DNA from 3 places in the Streptomyces sp. NPDC043996 genome. Region 2 is predicted to be linked to each of the others. Evidence: riboswitches for the same ligand, from Rfam matches in the RefSeq annotation. Region 2 holds a riboswitch; each other region holds the start of a gene.
The links. Region 2 has a riboswitch for cyclic di-AMP ahead of AC07A4_RS25255 (M23 family metallopeptidase). Riboswitches for the same ligand answer to the same signal wherever they lie in the genome.
Positions count from the first base shown of each region.

Region 1: linked by a shared signal. The riboswitch ahead of AC07A4_RS03285 (C40 family peptidase) and the one ahead of AC07A4_RS25255 (M23 family metallopeptidase) in region 2 are both predicted to bind cyclic di-AMP.
Region 3: linked by a shared signal. The riboswitch ahead of tolA (cell envelope integrity protein TolA) and the one ahead of AC07A4_RS25255 (M23 family metallopeptidase) in region 2 are both predicted to bind cyclic di-AMP.

Region 1 covers NZ_JBWKEY010000001.1:729,670-734,687, forward strand. Annotated here, with positions in the region: gene pcrA (DNA helicase PcrA) at 1-2,243, opposite strand, end outside; cyclic di-AMP (ydaO/yuaA leader) riboswitch at 2,476-2,644, shown strand; gene AC07A4_RS03285 (C40 family peptidase) at 2,653-3,927, shown strand; gene AC07A4_RS03290 (hypothetical protein) at 4,068-4,421, opposite strand; gene AC07A4_RS03295 (C40 family peptidase) at 4,760-5,018, shown strand, end outside.
Region 2 covers NZ_JBWKEY010000010.1:20,236-25,253, reverse strand. Annotated here, with positions in the region: gene AC07A4_RS25265 (MFS transporter) at 1-695, shown strand, start outside; gene AC07A4_RS25260 (PP2C family protein-serine/threonine phosphatase) at 886-2,025, shown strand; cyclic di-AMP (ydaO/yuaA leader) riboswitch at 2,257-2,418, shown strand; gene AC07A4_RS25255 (M23 family metallopeptidase) at 2,430-3,551, shown strand; gene AC07A4_RS25250 (aldo/keto reductase) at 3,693-4,637, shown strand; gene AC07A4_RS25245 (PrsW family intramembrane metalloprotease) at 4,640-5,018, opposite strand, start outside.
Region 3 covers NZ_JBWKEY010000005.1:64,574-69,591, reverse strand. Annotated here, with positions in the region: gene AC07A4_RS14530 (HPr family phosphocarrier protein) at 188-469, shown strand; gene AC07A4_RS14525 (GntR family transcriptional regulator) at 756-1,430, opposite strand; gene tolA (cell envelope integrity protein TolA) at 1,700-2,545, opposite strand; cyclic di-AMP (ydaO/yuaA leader) riboswitch at 2,559-2,720, opposite strand; gene AC07A4_RS14515 (M16 family metallopeptidase) at 3,019-4,386, opposite strand; gene AC07A4_RS14510 (M16 family metallopeptidase) at 4,440-5,018, opposite strand, start outside.

The sequences.
Region 1 (5,018 bases), on a different contig from region 2:
GAACGCGACGACGACAGCGAGGACGCCACCCCGGCGGCGGGACCCGACGACGCGGGCGCGCCGACGGAACCCTTCCGCTTCCAGTCCAGATGGGTCTCCGGGATCTCCTCCAGGAAACGCGACGGCGGGTTGTACGACGGCGTGCCCCAGGCGCTGCGCATGGAGGACCGCGTCAGATAGAGCCGCTCACGCGCGCGCGTGATGCCGACGTAGGCGAGGCGCCGCTCCTCCTCCAGCTCCTTGGTCTGGCCGAGGGCGCGCATGTGCGGGAACACGCCGTCCTCCATGCCCGTGAGGAACACGACGGGGAACTCGAGGCCCTTGGCGGTGTGCAGCGTCATGAGCGTGATGACGCCGGAGCCGTCGTCCTCCTCGTCCGGGATCTGGTCCGAGTCGGCGACGAGGGCGACCCGCTCCAGGAAGTCGGAGAGCGAGCCCGTCTCGCCGTCCGGGCGGTCCTGCTCGAACTCCAGGGCCACCGCGGCGAGCTCCTGGAGGTTCTCGATGCGCGTCTCGTCCTGCGGGTCCGTGGAGGACTGCAACTCGGCCAGATAGCCGGTCCGTTCGAGTACCGCCTCCAGGACGACCGCCGGGCCCGCGCCCGACTCCACGACGGTGCGCAGCTCCTCCATGAGCGTGTTGAAGCGCTTGACCGCGTTCGTCGAGCGGGCCGCCATGCCGTACGCCTCGTCGACGCGCCGCAGGGCCTGCGGGAAGGAGATCTTCTCGCGCTGTGCGAGCGCGTCGACCATGGCCTCGGCGCGCTCGCCGATGCCGCGCTTGGGCACGTTCAGGATGCGGCGCAGCGGGACGCCGTCCTCCGGGTTGGCGAGGACCCGCAGATAGGCCAGGACGTCGCGGACTTCCTTGCGCTCGTAGAAGCGGACGCCGCCGACGACCTTGTAGGGCAGGCCGACGCGGATGAAGATCTCTTCGAAGACTCGGGACTGCGCGTTCGTCCGGTAGAAGATCGCGACGTCGCCCGCCTTGGCGTCGCCCGCGTCGGTGAGGCGGTCGATCTCGTCGGCGACGAACTGCGCCTCGTCGTGCTCGGTGTCCGCCACGTACCCGGTGATGCGGGCGCCCGCGCCCGCGTTCGTCCACAGGTTCTTCGGGCGGCGGGACTCGTTGCGCTCGATGACCGCGTTGGCGGCGGTCAGGATCGTCTGGGTGGAGCGGTAGTTCTGCTCCAGGAGGATCGTGGTCGCGTCCGTGTAGTCCTCCTCGAACTGGAGGATGTTGCGGATGGTGGCGCCGCGGAAGGCGTAGATGGACTGGTCGGCGTCGCCGACGACGCACAGCTCGCCGGGCCCGTCGCCGTCGGCGGCGTCCCCGGAGGGGCCGACGAGCTCGCGCACGAGGGCGTACTGCGCGTGGTTCGTATCCTGGTACTCGTCGACCATGACGTGGCGGAAGCGGCGGCGGTAGTGCTCGGCGACGTCCGGGAAGGCGCGCAGGAGGTGGACCGTCGTCATGATCAGGTCGTCGAAGTCGAGGGCGTTGGCCTCGCGAAGCCGCGACTGGTACATCGCGTACGCCTGGGCGAGGGTCTTCTCGAAGCCGTCGGCGGCCCGGCCCGCGAAGTCCTCCTCGTCGATCAGCTCGTTCTTCAGGTTCGAGATCTTGGCGCTGAACGACTTCGGCGGGAACTTCTTCGGGTCGAGGTCGAGGTCGCGGCAGACCAGGGCCATCAGGCGCTTGGAGTCCGCGGCGTCGTAGATCGAGAACGAGGACGTGAAGCCCAGCTTCTTGTACTCGCGGCGCAGGATGCGCACGCACGCGCTGTGGAACGTCGACACCCACATCGCGGCCGCGCGCGGGCCGACGAGCTGCTCGACGCGCTCCTTCATCTCGCCCGCGGCCTTGTTCGTGAACGTGATCGCGAGGATCTGGCCGGGGTGCGCGCCGCGCTCGGCGAGCAGATACGCGATGCGGTGGGTCAGCACGCGGGTCTTGCCGGAGCCCGCGCCCGCGACGATGAGCAGCGGGGAGCCCGCGTGCACGACGGCCGCGCGCTGGTTCTCGTTCAGGCCGTCGAGCAGCGTCGCCGGGTCGATCGCCGGGCGTGGGGCGCCGTCCCGGTAGTACGCGTCCGAGGTCATGGGCGCGTCGAACTTCCCGTCGAACAGATCGTCCGGCATCGGCTCCGGAGCGCTGTCCTCGGGCGGCGGCGGGGGCTGCTCCTCGGTGCCCTGCGAGGGCTTGAGGTCCGCCAGGAAGCTGTCGTCAAAGAGGCTGCTCATCGCCTCCCGAGTCTAGGCGGCCGCACTGACAACCCGCTCCGGGTTCCGGCCATCCACGCTCCGCCCCCGCACCGTCACCCTGCGCGACAGCGCATCAGGGTCACGCCAAGGGCTTCGTAAAGTAACGAAAACGTATCGGGCATATCGAACATCAACCTTCCCCGACGCCACAGGAGTTGGCTAGCGTGCTCGGCGGGCCGCACGTCCCCCACCGGCGATCCCCGCCGGTCACGCGTGGCCTCCGCCGAGTCCGACGCGTCGCCGCGACGCTCGTGGAGCCGGGGACCCACCATGATCCCGGGGTGAATCGGTCCCGTACGCAGTACGGGACGGTAGGGCAGCCTTCCGAACCACCCGCCCGAACCCGACAGCTAACCCGGTAGGCGGTCCACGGAAGGAGTCGCCGACCTTGGCGTCGCACCGCAAGCCGCGCAGCCGACCCGCCCGCATCCGCAACGCCCCCGCCCTCGGCATCACGACGGCCGCCCTGACCTCGGTGGCCGTGCTCTCGCAGAGCGCGAACGCCGCGCCGTCCGCCCCGTCCGAGCCCGGCAAGCCGTCCCTGGAAGAGGTCCAGAAGAAGGTCGACGACCTCTACCACCAGGCGGGAGTGGCCACCCAGAAGTACAACTCGGCCAAGGAGCGCGCCGACAAGCAGCGCAAGAAGGTCGACCGGATCCTCGACGACGTGGCCCAGCGCACGGACCGGCTGAACGAGGCCCGTCAGGAGCTCGGCTCCTTCGCCGCCGCGCAGTACCGCACCGGGGCCGTCTCCGAGACCGCCGCGCTGCTCCTCGCCGACGACCCGAAGGGGTTCTTCGACCAGAACCACCTGGCGGGCCGGCTCACCAGCCGCCAGAAGAAGGCGGTCGACGACTACCAGACGCAGACGGTCGCGGCGGCCAAGCAGCGCGCCAAAGCCACCAAGAGCCTGCGGTCGCTCAGCGACTCGCGCGACGACCTGAAGTCGAGCAAACGGACCGTCCAGACCAAGCTCACCCAGGCGCGCTCGATGCTGTCGAAGCTGACCGCCGAGGAGAAGGCACGGCTCGCCGCGATCGAGAAGCGGAAGGAAGAGGCGGCCCAGCGCAAGGCCGCCGAGCTGGCGCGCGAGCACGCCGAGGCGGAGCGTAAGCGGAAGGCCGAGGAAGCCGAGAAGGCTGAGAAGGCTGAGAAGGCCGAGAAGGCCGCCGAACGGGAGCGCGCGCGGGAGCGCGACCAGGACCGGGACCGGGACCAGGGTTCCGGCGATGGTTCGGGGGCCGGGACGGGGTCAGACACCGGATCCGGAACCGGGTCCGGGTCCGGGTCCGGAGACACCGACAGCGGGTACGCCGCCAAGGCCGAGAAGGTGATCTCCTTCGCCGAGCAGCAGATCGGCAAGCCGTACGTGTGGGGCGCCACCGGGCCCGGCTCGTACGACTGCTCCGGGCTCACCCAGGCCGCGTGGAAGACCGCGGGGATCTCGCTGCCGCGCACCACCTGGGACCAGGTGAAGACCGGCACCAAGGTGTCGACGTCCAGCGCCAAACGCGGCGACCTGGTCTTCTTCTACGACGACATCAGCCACGTCGGGATCTACATCGGCAACGGCAAGATGATCCACGCCCCGAAGCCCGGCGCGAACGTCCGCGTCGAGTCGATCTACTACATGCCGATCCACAGCGTGGTACGACCCGCGTGACCGCCGTCTCCGTAGAGGAGCGATAGCGAACCCGCCCTCTACGTAGAGGGCTGATACGCGTACGTAGAGGGCTGATACGTGTGTGGGCCCGCACCCGGAGGGGGTGCGGGCCCACGCGCGCGTGGCGGGCGGTGTGCGCCCTACGTCCACAGGACGGCGATGAAGATGTTCGCCGTCGTCAGGGCGCCGACCGCGCCGAACACCGCCTTCTCGACCTTCTCCTCGTCCCGCTTCACGTACACGAGCGCGAGGATCACGATCAGCAGCGCCAGCTTGACGCCGATCTTGATGTTGTTGACCTCGTTGTCGTCGGCCTGGTTCAGGCCGACCAGGGCCACGCCGGTGACCAGCATGGTCAGCGCCCCGTGCAGCATCGCGGGGCTGAAGCGGGCCGTGCCCTCGCCCATCGCCTTCATCTGGGTCAGGAAGCCGCCCAGGAGCGAGGCGATGCCGATGATGTGCAGGCCGACGAAGAGATGGATGAGTACGTCCATGGGGCGGAGCCTAACCGGGCCCGTATCAGCTTCCTTCAGGCAGGTGGGGCACAACCGCCACATCGGTCGCGGGCACGGGCGAAGCGGGCGCCTAGCGGCCCGCGAGCCGGTCAGGTCCGGTCGCGAGCGGCCCGCACCCGCCACTTCCGCACAACGTGACACGACCCGGTGACGGCCAGGTTTAGCGTCCTTCACCGGTGACCGGCTCCCCATCGCCGTCCGGACCAGGGGCGGCTAGCTGGACACCACCGCCGAGAGGTCCGGCGGCGTCACGCTCCCCCTGTGCGCGGCGTCGCCGGACACCGGACCCGGCCGCAGTGGAAGGACGTGGAGCCTCCGTGGCGCAGCACCGCAAGCCCCGACAGCGCCCGCTCAGCGGCCATACGGCCCGTACCGCGGCCACCCTCGCCCTCGCCTCGGCCGCCACGGCGACCGCCTTCGAAGGCACCGGGCACGCCGAGCCGCAGCTCACCCCCGGCGAGGTGAAGGCCAAGGTCGACGAGCTCTACCGCGAGGCCGAGGTCGCCACCGAGAAGTACAACGGCGCCAAGGAGAAGGCCGACCGCGCCGAGGAGTCCCTGAAGGACCTGCGCGACG
Region 2 (5,018 bases):
GCCTCCCGGTGCGGCGGGCCAAGGCGGACGCGGCGGGCACAGGCCCCGGGCAGTGGCGGATCGTGTTCGGCAACCGGCCCTTCTGGCTGTTCTCGCTGGCCATGACCGGCTCGTACGTCCTGTCCTTCCAGGTCTATCTCGCCCTGCCGCTCGAAGTGGAGCGGCTGCTCGGCGAGGGCACTGCGCAGACGGCGGCGACCAGCGCGCTGTTCGTGGTGTCCGGGCTCGTCGCGCTCGTCGGGCAGCTGCGGATCACCGACTGGTGCCGCCGCACCTGGACGCGCGAGCAGTGCCTGGTCGCCGGGCTCGCCCTGATGGGCGCGGCGTTCCTGCCGCCCGCGCTCGGCGGGCCCGGGTACGCGGGCGTCACGGCGCTGCTGCTGTGCGCGGCGGCGCTCGCCGCGGCCAACGCCGTGCTCTACCCCTTCGAGATGGACACCGTCGTCTCGCTGTCCGGGGACCGCTGGGTGGCCACCCACTACGGGCTCTACAACACCGTGTGCGGCATCGGCATCACCGTGGGGAACCTCGGCATGGGCGCGCTGCTCGACCTGAGCGAACGCCGAGGGGTGTCCGCCGTGCCCTGGCTGGCGCTCGCCGCCGTGGGGGCGGGGTGCGCCCTGGCCCTGCGGGCGCTCGCCCGCGCGGGACGGCTCGCGACGGGGGCGCCCGCGCCCCTGCGGGACGCCGTGTGAGCCCCCCGTCCCGGTGGTGACTGCCTCCACACCTCACCGCGGGTAACCCACTCGGAGCACGCCGGGTCGCTCCGGGGCCCCGGGGCGGGAAGCCTTGGGCCGATGCGGCGTGTCTGCGGTGGGAGTGGAACGGTGGTTGCTTTCCGTGGCGGGGGGCTCCAGCCCTGGGCCTGCGGGCCGGGGGCGCGCCATGGGCGGTGAGGGGCGGAGCCTGCCCCGGGAGCGGGAGCCCGACCGGGCCCTGCCCCGGGAGCGGGCGCTCACCCGGGCCCTGCCTCCGCTCCTCATCGTGGCCGGGGTCGTCTTCGACGCGCTCACGCCGCCCGAGTTCACCGCGTCCCCGCTGTTCGCGGCCGCGCCCCTGATCGCGGCCCCGTTCTTCTCCCTGTCCACCACCGTGGCGACGGCCGCCGTGTCCTGTGCCGCCGTGCTCGCGCTGCGCCTCAAGACCCACGCGGGCGTGGACGTGGAGGTCGTCACCTCGTTCGTCACCATGCTGACCGTGGGCGCCCTCGCCGTCGTCATCAACCGCGTGGTGCGCCGGGGCGACGCCCGCCTCGCCTCGGCGCGCTCCATCGCCGTGGCCGCCCAGCGGGCGGTGCTTCCGCTGCCGGACCCGCGCATCGGCGGGCTCGACGTGGCCGCCCGCTACGAGGCCGCGCAGGCCGACGCGTTCATCGGCGGCGACCTGTACGCGGTGCAGGACACCCCGCACGGGGTGCGGCTCGTCGTCGGTGACGTGCGGGGCAAGGGCATGGGCGCGGTGGCCGCCGTCGCGGTGGTCATCGGCGCCTTCCGCGAGGCCGCCGAGCAGGAGACCACCCTGGAGGCGGTGGCGCAGCGCCTGGAGCGTGCCCTGGCGCGCGAGGGCACGCGGCGCGACGGGCTCGACGCGTTCGAGGGGTTCACCACCGCCGTCCTCGCGGAGATCCCCCGTGGCGAGGGCATCGTCCGGCTCGTCAACCGGGGCCACCCCGAGCCGCTCGTGCTGCGGGCCGACGGCCGTCTTTGCGTGCTCTCGCCCGCCGAGCCCGCGCTGCCGCTCGGCATGGGCGAGCTCGGCACCTGGCCCGACCGCGCGGACGAGACCGACTTCCCGCCCGGGTCGACGCTGCTGCTCTACACCGACGGGCTGAGCGAGTCCCGGGACGCCGACGGGGTGTTCTACGACCCCGCGGCCCGGCTCGGCGGCCGGATCTTCTCCGGCGCGGACGCTCCCGACGCGCTCCTTTCCACCCTGGTGGCGGAGGTCGTCGAGCACACCGGGGGCGGCGCGAGCGACGACATGGCGCTCCTCGCCGTACGCCGTCCCCTCACACCGCGTGACTGAATGGCGCCCCTCCGCAGCCCGGCTGACCACTTGTCAGCGAGATGTCAAGATCCGCCTCGCTGCGCTGTGTCATGGCGACCGCTCAACTCGCCCTGTTCCGCTCGCTCTTGTCCCGTTGTGTTTATCGCGTAAGCGTTAACGATCAGCGGGAACAGCTTGGAATACCGACCGGCTGTCTATTAACGTTCGATAACGCAGCGCGGTCGTCCCAGCCGTCACTCACGACGGCTCCGTGCGCATGTGCCTAATCCCGCGAGGGAGCCGGGGAACCACCAAAATTGGGGTGAATCGGCCGTCTTTCGCGTACGCGGTCTCGTACGTGAGGAGCGGTCGTAGGAGACCTTCCTGCTCCGAACCCGTCAGCTAACCCGGTAGGCGAGAAGGAAGGAAAGGAGCGCGCCCCAGTGGCGTCCAACCGGCCTGCCCCAGAAGCGCTGTTCATACCCACAGGACCTGCCGGATCCACCGGCCCCGCCGGTGAGTCCGCCGTCGGCACCGCGGGAGGCGACGACCCCACGGAGTACGCCGTCTACGCCGGGTATGCCACCCAGGACTCCCAGGAGACCTGGGGCGAGTGGAACCCCACGGCGGAGACCGTCCGCCCCGTGCGCGGCAAGCACCGGATCCACAAGAAGGGCGGCGGCGGCCTCGCCCGCAGCTCCACCGTCCTCGGCGTAGGCGTCATCGCCGCCGTCGGCGCGGGCGGCATGGCCAGCGCGCAGGGCGGCAAGCCGCCCGTCTCCCTCTCCATGCCGGACGTGTCGCTGCCCGGCATCGGTTCCCTGACCGCGGACGACGAGCCCGAAGCCGCCGCGACGCCCGCCGACGCCGCGCCCCTGAGCTCCGCGGGCGTCACCACCGCCGACGCCAGGCAGGGCACCACCGACGCCGGCCAGGCCCTGCGCGCCCGCATCCTCCAGCAGGCCGAGAACCAGCGGCACCAGGCCGACGACACGCAGCGCCAGGAGGCGCAGGACGCCGCCCTGAAGGCCGCCACCGAGCGGGCCGAGGCCCAGCAGGGCAAGGCGCGGGCGGCCGCCAAGGCCAAGGCCGCCGAGGAGAAGCGCGAGAAGGAGGCGGCGGCCCGCAAGAAGCGCGAGGCCGAGCGCCTCGCCAAGCTCGCCAAGAGCTTCACGCTCCCCGTCTCCTCGTACACCCTCACCTCGCACTTCGGCGACTCCGGCTCCATGTGGTCCTCCGGCCGGCACACCGGCCTCGACTTCGCGGGCTCCGCGGGCGCGCCGCTCAAGGCCGTGGGCACCGGCACCATCAAGGAAGCGGGGTGGGTGCCCTCGTACGGCTACCGCACCGTCCTTGAGCTGAAGGACGGCACCGAGATCTGGTACTGCCACCAGTCCTCGCTCGGCGTCAGCGTGGGCCAGCAGGTCAGCACCGGCCAGGTCATCGGCCGCATGGGCGCCACCGGCAACGTCACGGGCGTGCACCTGCACCTGGAGGTCCAGGCGCCCGGCGGCGGCACCATCGACCCGCTGGCGTGGCTGCGCTCCAAGGGGCTCACCCCGTAACACCCCGCCCCCCGAGGCGACTTCCCGAGGGGCCCTCCTGACTCCGGCGGCCCTGGCGACGACCCCCCGACGCCAGGGCCGTCGGTCACTCCCGCCCCGGCGCGGCGGAATTCCCCCGTTCACAGGGGCGTTGGTGCCCGTATGACCACTCTTCGCCCTCTGGGACCCTCCGACCTCGAAGTCTTCCCCCTCGCCCTCGGCGGCAACGTCTTCGGCTGGACCGCTGACCAGGAGCAGTCCTTCGCCGTCCTGGACGCCTACACCGCCGCGGGCGGCAACTTCATAGACACCGCCGACGTGTACTCGGCCTGGGCACCCGGCAACAAGGGCGGCGAGTCCGAGGCCGTGCTCGGCCAGTGGCTCGGCGCCCGCCGCAACCGCTCCGACGTCGTCATCGCCACCAAGGTCGGCGCCCACCCCGACTACAAGGGCCTGTCGGCGCACACCATCAAGGCCGCGGCCGAGGAGTCCCTGCGGCGGCTCGGCACCGACTACATCGACCTGTACTACACGCACTACGACGACCCCTCCGTGCCGGTCGAGGAGATCATCACCGCCCTCGACGAGCTGGTGCGCTCCGGGAAGGTCCGCGCGATCGCCGCCTCGAACATCAGCCCCGAGCGCCTACAGGAGTCCCTCGACCTCTCCGACCGCGAGGGCCTGGTGCGGTACGTGGCGCTCCAGCCGCACTACAACCTCGTCTCGCGCGACACCTACGAGGGCCCCCTGCAGGAGATCGCCTCGCGCTCCGGCCTCGCCGCGATCCCGTACTACGCGCTCGCCTCCGGCTTCCTCACCGGCAAGTACCGCCCCGGCGCCGACGTCGACAGCGCCCGCGCCGCGAACGCGGGCGCCCACCTGGACACGGAGCGCGGACCCCGGGTCCTGGCCGCCCTCGACGAGGTGGCCGCGGCCCACGACGCCGAGGTCGCGACCGTCGCCCTCGCCTGGCTCGCCGCCCAGCCGACCGTGGCGGCCCCGCTGGCGTCGGCGCGCACGGTGGAGCAGCTGCCCGCGCTCCTCGCGGTGGGCGACCTGGAGCTGACGGCGGCGGAGCTCGCGGCGCTGACGGCGGCCGCGGCCTGACGTCAGGTGCGGTAGGGGTTGTACGGGGGCAGCGCCGGGCCGTAGGCGAGGGCGGGCCCGTACGCGGCGTGCGGCAGCGACACCGGTCCCGGTGTCGCTGACGTCGCCCGTGCCGCGTAGCCGAGGGCGGGCCCGGCCACGGGGCGGCGCTCCCACAGCGCCTGCAGGAGCTCCCGCTCGCGGGCGGCGAAGTCGGCGCCGCCGCGGCCGCCGCGGGCCCGGTGGCGAAGGAGCGCGAGGGCCGTCGCGTACGTCTCGTACTCCACGACGGTGCGGCCCGCGGGCTTGCCCAGGTGGAACACCGCGTAGTCGCGGGCGAGGGTGCGGGCGTCCATCGAGCCGAGGGCGTACGGCTCGGGCGCGGCGAACCAGCCCGCCGCC
Region 3 (5,018 bases), on a different contig from region 2:
GCCAGGGTACGGGTCGCGCGGCCGCGCGGGCCGGGGCAGTGTAGGAGGCGTCGCACGGCGGTCGGGTGGCGGCACGGCGCGGGACGAGGGGCCGCGGGCAGCCGCGGCGCCGGTCCGGCCGGAGCACCCGGGTCGGCATGAGACACTGGTCTAGACAAGTGTGAGACACCTGGAAGGGCAGCAACACATGGCTGAGCGCCGCGTCAACGTCGGCTGGGCCGAGGGCCTCCACGCCCGGCCCGCCTCCATCTTCGTCCGTGCGACCACGGCCTCGGGCGTGCCCGTGACGATCGCCAAGGCCGGCGGCAACCCCGTCAACGCGGCCTCGATGCTCGCGGTGCTCGGCCTGGGCGCGCAGGGCGGCGAGGAGATCGTGCTCGCTTCGGACGCCGAGGGTGCGGACGCCGCCCTGGACCGTCTCGCGAAGCTGGTCGCGGAAGGGCTTGAGGAGCTCCCCGAGACCGTCTGACACCGTCTGACACCGTCGGACATCGCGGTACGGAGCCGCGCGAACCCAAGGGTTCGCGCGGCTCCGTCGTGTTTTCGGGGGCGTGCCGCTTTCGGGGTGTGCCGCTTTCGGGGTGCGCCGGGGCTGCCGGGGTGTTCGGCGCGAATTGAACGACGTGCGGGCATGCCGCTTGAACGAAGCGCGACCATGCCGCTGTCAACGTGCCCGTGCCGCCGGGAAAGAAAGAAAGTGGCGCCGGGCGGGAAATCCGGTACGGAATTCCCGCTCTTTGTCTACGGGCTCGCCGTTAATTCCGCGCGCCCACCGTGTTTACGGCATGTTGCGGACCCCTCACACGACCGGCGCGCGGCCGGTGCGCGGACGCCGTGCGCTCGGCGCACAGGACGGTCAGCGCGCGGGCGCGGTCGGCGTCCTTGCGGGTGACCGCGTCGACGACGGCGGCGTGCCCGGCCCAGACCTCCGCGGGCGCGGCCGGGGCCTCCGCGACGTACATCCACGCGATCTTGTGGCGCAGCTGGGTGAGCAGGGCGATCAGGCTGGGGCTCGCGGACGCCTGGGCGAGCGTCTCGTGGAACCAGCCGTCCAGCGAGCGCAGGTCCTCGCCGCCGCCCCGGCGGGCCCGCTCCTGGCCGAGCCTGACGAGGCCGCGCAGCACCTTCAGATGGGCCTCGGTGCGGCGCTGTGCCGCGCGGGCGGCGGCCAGGGGCTCCAGGAGCGTGCGGACCTCCAGGAGGTCGGCGGCGTCCTGTTCGGTGGGCTCGGCGACGCACGCGCCCGCGTGCCTGCGGGTGACAACGAAGCCCTCGGCCTCCAGGGTGCGCAGGGCCTCGCGCACGGGGACGCGGGAGACGCCGTAGCGGCGGGCGAGCAGTTCCTCGGTCAGCCGCGTGCCGCGTTCGTAGACACCGGCGACGATGTCGTCCCGGATGGCCGTGCACACCGAGTGCGCGGGAATGCGCATGACGGACCTCCGCTTTACTGCCCTTAATGCCCGTGAAACGCGTCGCACGACGCACTGAATGACGCTTGCGCCACGAACCTATGGACTCTGCCACGACGGACTCTATTGCAGGCAGCCACATTTTCCGATGGTGCGCGGTAATCCATGGATATCTTTTGGCCAAGGGTGTGCGCCCAGGACGCGTGCGCGCGGAGCGCGTGCGCGGCGTACGCACGCGGAAAGCCCCGGCTCGGGGAGCCGGGGCTTTCGGAAGCGTGGGTGACGGCGGGTCAGACGCTGACGCCGTGGGAGCGCAGGTACGCCACCGGGTCGATGTCCGAGCCGTAGTCGGCGCCGGTGCGGGCCTCGAAGTGCAGGTGCGGGCCCGAGGAGTTGCCGGTGGAGCCCGAGAGGCCGATCTGCTGGCCGGGGGTGACGGCCTGGCCGACGGTGACGCTGATGGACGACAGGTGGCCGTACTGGGTGTACGTGCCGTCGTTCATCTTGATCACGATGTTGTTGCCGTAGGCGCCGCCCCAGCCCGCCTCGACGACGGTGCCCGCGCCGACGGCCTGCACCGAGGTGCCGGACCCGGCGTGGAAGTCGATGCCGGTGTGGCTGCCGGAGGACCACATGCCGCCGCCCGCGCCGTAGGAGGTGGAGACATACGAGCCGTTGACCGGGGCCACGTAGGCGTTCAGGCGCTTGCGCTCGGCGTCGCGGGCGGCGCGCTCGCGGGCCCGCTCCTTGGCCTCCTTCGCCGCCTTGGCCTCGGCCTCCTTCTTGGCCTTCGCCTCGGCCTTCGCCTTCGCCTCGGCCTCGGCCTTGCGCTTCTGCTCGGCGGCCTTGTGGCGCGCGGCCTCCTCGGCCTTCTGCTGCGCGGCGGCGTCGTTGGCGGCCTGCTTCTGGGCGTTGGCCTGCGCGTCGATCTCGTCGGCCAGCGTGTCGTTGATGGCGATGGCCTGGGTGAGACCAGTGCTGCCATGGTCGGCGGAGCTGTCCGCGGCGAGCGCGGGAGCGGCCAGGCCCGAGATGACGCCGGTGGTGGTGAGGGCGGCGACGCCCGCGGCGCTCGCGGTGGTGCGGGTGATGCGGCTCGGGCGACGGTGCTTGCCGGTCGGGCGGATGAGCGCCATGAAGCGGCTGGTCCTTTCCTTCCTTCTCGCCTACCGGGTTAGCTGACGGGTTCGGAGCAGGAAGGTCTCCTACGGGCTCCTCGCCTCGCGGCAAGGGGTCCGATTCACCCCAGGGGACGTGTGGGTCCCCGGCTCCCCTGGCTCGCGCCGTACGGGGACTCGGCGATGACTGTCCGGTGCCGCGGACGCGGCGTACTGCCTTACGGACAGCCGCACTGACGCTAAACGCCTCATCTTTCAATCGACAAACGGATCCCGGCTTTTGTAGCGCACGCCACACGGCAGACGCCCAACCTCCATGTCAATTCGGACATATGGCGGCATGACGGGACCCCGGGGGCATCTCTAGCCTCCGGGGTCCCATGAGTCAGGCGATGTTGGTGCCGGTTTGTCCGTGGCGTGTTGGTGCCGGTTTATCCGTGGCGCGTTGGGGCGGTTTGTCCCTGGCGCGTTGGGTCGGTCCGGCCTTGGCGTCAGCCGGTGACTACGGTCACCTCGCCGATGCCGAGTGCCTTCACCGGCTCCGCGATCTGCGCGGCGTCGCCCACGAGGACCGTCACCAGCCGGTCGCTCGGGAAGGCGCTCACGACGGCCGCGGTGGCCTCCATGGTGCCCGTGTCGGCCAACTGCCGGTACAGGTGCGCCTGGAAGTCGTCCGGCAGCTGCTGCTCGACCTGGTCGGCGAGCGTCGACGCCACGGCGGCGGCCGTCTCGTACTTCAGCGGGGCGACGCCCACCAGGTTCTGCACGGCGACGTCGCGCTCGGCGTCCGTGAGGCCCTCGGCGGCGAGGGTGCGCAGGACCGTCCACAGGTCGTCCAGGGCCGGGCCCGTGTTCGGCGTGTCCACGGAGCCGCTGATGGCGAGCATCGCGACGCCCGTGCCGCCCCGGTCGGAGCGCAGCACCTGGCCGAACGCGCGCACGCCGTACGTGTAGCCCTTCTCCTCGCGCAGGACGCGGTCCAGGCGGGAGGTGAGGGTGCCGCCCAGGCAGTAGGTGCCGAGGACCTGGGCCGCCCACACGCGGTCGTGCCGGTCGGGGCCGACGCGGCCGATGAGCAACTGCGTCTGGACGGCGCCGGGGCGGTCCACGATGACGACGCGGCCGGTGTCGTCGGCCGTCACCGGCGGCATCGGGCGCGGTTCGGCGCTGCCGCCCGTCCAGGCGCCGATGGTGTCGGCGAGGATGGCGTCCAGGTCCGTGCCGGTGAGGTCGCCGACGACCACGGCGGTGGCCGTGGCGGGGCGCACGTGCTTCTCGTAGAAGGCGCGCACGGCCGCGGAGTCGATCGCCGTGACCGTCTCCTCGGTGCCCTGGCGCGGGCGCGACATGCGCGCGTCGGCCGGGAAGAGCTGCTTGGCGAGCTCCTTGGCGGCGCGGCGCGCGGGGTTGGCGGTCTCGTGCGGGATCTCGTCCAGACGGTTGCGGACGAGGCGCTCGATCTCGCTGTCCTCGAAGGCGGGCGCGCGCAGGGCGTCGGCGAGCAGGCCGAGCGCCTTCGGCAGCCGGGAGACGGGCACTTCGAGCGAGAGCCGGACACCGGGGTGGTCGGCGTGCGCGTCGAGCGTGGCGCCGCAGCGGTCGAGCTCGGCGGCGAACTCCTCGGCGGAGTGCTTGTCGGTGCCCTCGGAGAACGCGCGCGCCATGATCGTGGCCACGCCGTCCAGACCCTGGGGCTCGGCGTCCAGCGGCGCGTCGAGGTGGACCTCGACGGCGACGAGCTGCTGGCCGGGGCGGTGGCAGCGCAACAGCGTGAGGCCGTTGGCCAGGGTGCCGCGCTCGGGGGCGGGGAAGGCCCAGGGCTTGGCGGTGCCCGCCTGGGGCTGCGGGTGGAGATCCATCGTCACGGACGTCTCAGTCTCAGTTGTCTCAGTCTCAGTCGTCTCAGCCTCAGTCACTTCGCCGCCTCCCCTGCCTGCTCGGTGTTCTGCTCTGCGTCCTGCTCAGTGGCGTCGGTGGCGTCCGTGGCGTCCTCCGCGGGGGCCACGGGCTCGTACACGAGCACCGCGCGGTTGTCCGGGCGCAGACGGGCCTTCGCCACCTCCCGCACCTCCTCCGCCGTGACCTCCAGGACGCGCTGGACGGCGGTGAGGGCGAGCTGCGGGTCACCGAAGAGCACGGCGAAGCGGCACAGTTCGTCGGCACGGCCCGCGACCGTGCCGAGGCGGTCGAGCCATTCACGCTCCAACTGGGCCTGGGCGCGTTCCATTTCCTCCGGGGTGGGGCCCTCCTCGGCGAACCGGGCGAGCTCCTCGTCGACGGCGGCCTCGATGACGGGGACCTCGACGTCGCCGGAGGTCTTCACGTCCAGCCAGCCGAGCGAGGGCGCCCCGGCGAGCCGCAGCAGGCCGAAGCCCGCGGTCACGGCGGTGCGGTCACGGCGCACCAGGCGGTTGTAGAGCCGCGAGGACTCGCCGCTGCCGAGCACCGTCAGGGCCAGGTCGGCCGCGTCGGACGCGCGCGTGCCGTCCTC